2 regions of the Arthrobacter zhaoxinii genome follow, and region 1 is predicted to be linked to the other one. Evidence: riboswitches for the same ligand, from Rfam matches in the RefSeq annotation. Region 1 holds a riboswitch; the other holds the start of a gene.
The links. Region 1 has a riboswitch for cyclic di-AMP ahead of N2K95_RS07975 (LysM peptidoglycan-binding domain-containing protein). Riboswitches for the same ligand answer to the same signal wherever they lie in the genome.
Positions count from the first base shown of each region.

Region 2: another riboswitch for cyclic di-AMP. It lies ahead of N2K95_RS02875 (M23 family metallopeptidase); the one in region 1 lies ahead of N2K95_RS07975 (LysM peptidoglycan-binding domain-containing protein).

Region 1 is NZ_CP104275.1:1,700,668-1,703,111, forward strand. It holds gene N2K95_RS07970 (response regulator) at 1-671, shown strand, start outside; gene N2K95_RS07975 (LysM peptidoglycan-binding domain-containing protein) at 765-1,640, opposite strand; cyclic di-AMP (ydaO/yuaA leader) riboswitch at 1,644-1,792, opposite strand; gene N2K95_RS07980 (MFS transporter) at 2,305-2,444, shown strand, end outside.
Region 2 is NZ_CP104275.1:607,623-610,066, reverse strand. It holds gene N2K95_RS02880 (C40 family peptidase) at 1-310, opposite strand, end outside; cyclic di-AMP (ydaO/yuaA leader) riboswitch at 314-473, opposite strand; gene N2K95_RS02875 (M23 family metallopeptidase) at 623-1,336, opposite strand; cyclic di-AMP (ydaO/yuaA leader) riboswitch at 1,394-1,588, opposite strand; gene N2K95_RS02870 (metal-dependent transcriptional regulator) at 1,679-2,377, opposite strand.

The DNA of each region.
Region 1 (2,444 bases):
AGATCCTGGTCGCCGACGACGACGTACAGATCCTCCGGGCACTGCGGATCACCCTGAGCGCGTACGGATACGAGGTGGTGACCGCGGAAAGCGGAAGCGCCGCCATCCGTAAGGCGGTGGACACCCATCCGGACCTGCTGGTGCTGGACCTGGGCATGCCGGGACTGAGCGGGATGGACGTCATTGAAGCCGTGCGCGGCTGGAGTGCCGTGCCGATCCTGGTGGTGTCCGGTCGGATCGATCCGGCGGACAAGGTCCGGGCACTGGACCTCGGAGCGGACGACTACGTCACGAAGCCCTTCTCCACCGAAGAACTGCTGGCCCGGATCCGTGCGTTGTCGCGCCGGTCCCCGTCCACGGCGGGGCCCAGCGAAATCACTTTCGGGGCGGTGCGGGTGGATCTGGCGGCGCGGCGGATCGCCCGGCTCGACGACGGCTCGGACATCCGCCTCACCCCCACCGAGTGGCGGTTCCTGGCGGAGCTGCTCGCCCATCCGGGGATGCTGATCACCCAGCAGACGCTGTTGACCAATGTCTGGGGTCCGGGCACCACGGACTCCGGCTACCTGCGCCTGTACATCGGGCAGCTGCGGCGGAAACTGGAGAGTGACCCGGCTGCTCCGGCGCACCTGCTGACCGAACACGGCATGGGGTACCGGTTTGTGCCCTGACTCTGCCGGTGCAGGGCCTGCCCGTTAACGCAATGAGCGCCCGGCCCCTAACGGGGGCGGGCGCTCATCTTTGCACGTTGGGGCTAGGAAGCCTTATGCGCGGTAGAACACGGGGCCGGAGCCGACGTTGACGGACTGGACAACCGTCTGGTTGCCGTTCCAGCCGCTGTGGATGGCTTCGCCGTTGCCTACGTAGATGGCAATGTGGGCCAGGCCCATGCCGCCGTCGGCGTAGAAGACCATGTCACCGGGCTCCGGGGTGGAGACCTGGGTGCCGTAGGCGGCCAGCTGTGCGGGACCGAGGTCTCCCACGTTGTGGCCTGCGGCGCGCAGGGCAACCTCAACCAGCACGGTGCAGTCCTGGGCTGCGCCCAGCTGCGACTGAGCCGAAGCCAGCATGATGGCGTTGGTGCCGGAGGCAGCGGGAGCGGAGAATGACGTTCCCTGCGTGGTGACGACGCCGAGGTTGGCGGCCTCAGCCGGTGCGGCTGCGGCGGCCGGTGCGGCAACCGGTGCGTAGGACGCAGCGGGTGCAGCGGCAATCGCCGGAGCGGCCTCGCCGGCAACGGTGATGACATCACCGGGGTAGATCACTGAGGCCAGGGACAGGCCGTTCAGGGACAGCAGGGTGTCCAGGCCGACGCCGTAAGCGGCGGAGATCTGGCCCAGGGTGTCACCGGAGACCACGGTGTGGGTGGCGGCAGCAGCTGCGGGGGCAGCGGCCGGAGCGGCAGCAACGGGAGCGGCCGGGGCAACCGGAGCAACAGCCTGTGCAGGGGTGTAGTTGTCGTTGGCGACAACACCGGCGGAGGCCGGAGCAGCCATGCCGAGCATGAGGCCGGAACCGGCCACTACTACAGCAGCGGTGCTTCCGATGGTGCGGCCGCGGCCTGCAACGGCCTGTGCGATGGTGGTGCGGGCGTCGATGTTCTCGGCGCGGTGGCGTCCACGAGTCTTGTTGAAAGTCATGTAATAACCTCTCCCGATACCTGCGAGGTGAGCTGTCGGATTCGGATGGGAGACACCCGGCCGCCGGTGGAAACCGGTCGGCTTAACCCCAAGGATTCAAGGAACCCGTAAATGGTTCCCCCGCCTCTGCCGTGGTTGTGCGATCTGTGGACCCCGGGACCAGCGGCAGAGCTAGGTAACAAGCCCGGGGGAGCCGCATCAGAAAGCGGCATGGGTATAACCGTACTGGATAGTTACGGTTGGATAACCATTATGTGATCTGCTTCTCTTGGGCGTGTGATCGGGGGCGCGGTATGCTACTCGATTTGCCCGTCACCTGCCACTTCGCACAACATTCAACTCGATTTTAACAAGGTTCGCCGGCCCATCCCAACTTCGGACAATGTGCAGGTGAAATCCCTGTAATCCCGTGGGTAACAGGGGCACCAGGGAACAGCACTCCGGGGGCTTCCCCTCCGCTGTTCGGGGCCGAAAAAACAGGCGCGGTTACGGAAGTGGCGCCTGGGTTCCCATGCACCCCAGCAGCATCATCACGAAAAGGAATGTGCCCGGGATCACGAAAAGCGGCGCTGCTTTGCGCGCCCTAGCCGCGTCCGGCTGCGCGTAGAATTGTTAGGCAGCCTTTCAATATGGGGCGGCAGATGTCGACAAACAGGAGTGAGCAGTGGCTGGCAGCGGTTCGAAATTATGGACCAGGGGATTTGTGCTGGCGATCATCACCAATCTCTTTATTTCACTGGTGTTTTATCTGTTGATGACCACCATGGCGCTTTACGCGGTGCAGGAGTTCGCCGCCTCGGACGG
Region 2 (2,444 bases), 1.1 Mb from region 1:
GCTGTGCACGGTATTCAGCGCCGGACGTGGAGCTCGGGGCAACCAGGGGAAGCTCGAACGGTGCGTTGGCGGGAGCGGTAACGCTGCCCGTCACGATGTTCAGCGGGGTTGCTGCGAGTGCCTGGCGGTCCGTGCTGACGGATGCCTGTGCAGGAAGTCCTGCAGCCAGCACGAGGCCGGATGCTGCAACTACGACGGCGGCCTGTCGGCCTACTGTTCCGGCGTTGCTGCTGACTGCCTTGGAAAGTGCAGCGATCGGGTTGGTCTGTACGGTGGCAGCACGACGGCGGCCATGAGTAATTGATGACACAGGTTTGCCTCTCCCAATTGCCTACGAGGTGAGCTGTCGGATTCGGATGGGAGTCACCCGGTTGCCCGGCCTAATGGCCTTTTGCAACTTAACCCCAAGGGTTTCTTTCGAAACCCGAAATTGGTTCCCCCGCCTCTGCCATGCGATTCTGCGAACGGACTTCAAACAGTGGCAGAGCTAGGCGATCTGTTCGAAGGTGCCCCATCGTTGGCGAATCAGGCACGAGTGTGAGCGTACAGCAACATTTGAGGTATGTCACGTTCCGGTCACGAAATGATATTCAACCGGTTACGGTGCATTCATTTGGTGCGGTTACAACCAATTCAACGGGTCGACAACTTCACCGTTAACCATGACCTCGAAATGCAGATGGCAGCCGGTTGAAGATCCGGTGGTGCCGCTTGCTCCCACCAGGAATCCCCGGTCGATTTCGGTGCCCACAGTGACGGCAATGTTGGAAAGGTGGTTGTACGTTGTCTGGACCCCGTTGCCGTGATCTACCACTACGCGGTTTCCACCCCCGTACGGGTGCCAGCCGGCAAAGACCACGGTGCCGGATGCCGCAGCATTGACGGCGGTCCCGCAGGTGGCGGCGAAGTCCTGGCCGTTATGCATCTCGCCGGCCTCCCCGGTGATGGGGCTGGTCCGGTGGCCGAACCCGGAGGTCTGCACCAGCGCGGAGTCCAGGGGTGTGGAGAGCGTGCCTTTGGCAGCAGCGGGAACCGCATGAGACCCTGCAGCGACCGAAATGGACGCCAGTTTGGCATCCGGGTCATATTTGCTGCTCACGCTGGTCCGCTCGAATCCGATGGCGGCGTTGGGGTCAGCGGAGACGGGTGCGTCAACGGCTACCGGCTCGAGCGTGACCGGAGGATTGTCTGCTGCCGCATGCGTCGGCATGGCAGCTGTAAGGATCAGTCCCGATGTTGCAGCGGTAATGGCCACCTTCTGGGCGGCACCGCCAACAGATACGGTTTTGGTTTCGGCACGCCGGCGGCCTGATGTTGAGGCGTTTCGCGGGCGCATTGGCGCAGTGTGAGCGGGCGCGCGGCGCCGGCCCGAAGCAGCATGCTTCGACAAGTGTTTCCCTCTCATGGATCGCCTGCGAAGTTAGCTGTCGGATTCGAGTAGAGAAACTCGGCCTCCGGAAATGCGGGGCATCAACTGCAGCTATGCAGACAATTGCCGCGGACCTCCGGAAGGCTTCACCCCAAGGCAGTCGTACTGCCGGAAATGGGTCCTCCGCCCCTGCCTGGACGAGTGTAGTGCTCCGGTCCGCTGGCAGGGCTCGGCGGACGGACCGGATAACGATGGTGTTTCAGCGTCGGAACTCACTATAGGGTAAATGTCACAAAAGTAACCATTCCGTTACCCGATTGTGGAAACAAAAACATGAGAAGCCACTTCAGCGGGCAATTCCAGGGCTCCTTCGATCCCCGGAACGCGCACGGAGATGTAGCCGCCCACTACTTCGGCGGTGATCTGCGCGCCTGGCCGCAGCCCGGCTTCGTCCAGCTGGGACAGCAGTTCGGGCTCAACCTGGATGGGCTCGGCCAGCCGGACCAGCCTTAGCTTCGTCCCCGGTCCGGTGGCCGCGACAGTGGACACCAGATCGACGACGCCGTCGGGAGAGACCTCCGCGGCCACACCGCCGATTCCTTCGAGTCCGGGAATGGGATTGCCGTACGGAGATTCCGTGGGGTGGCCGAGCAGCTCATACAGCCGCCGTTCCACCCGCTCGCTCATGACGTGTTCCCAGCGGCACGCTTCGTCGTGCACATAGGCCCAGTCGAGTCCGATCACATCCGAGAGGAGCCGTTCGGCGAGTCGGTGCTTGCGCATCACCTCGGTGGCCCGGCGCCGGCCCAGTTCCGTCAGTTCCAGCCGGCGGGTGCCGGCGACCACCACAAGTCCGTCGCGTTCCATCCGCCCGATGGTCTGGGACACAGTGGGACCGGAGTGGCGCAGCCGTTCGGCAATCCGCGCACGGAGGGCAACAATGTTCTCTTCTTCCAGTTCCAGGATGGTCCTGAGATACATCTCAGTGGTGTCAATGAGATCCGTCATGACGGGCCGCTCCTAGTTAGGGAGAAAGAAGGACAGCGCACCGCTGACCGGGGATACGCCAACACGT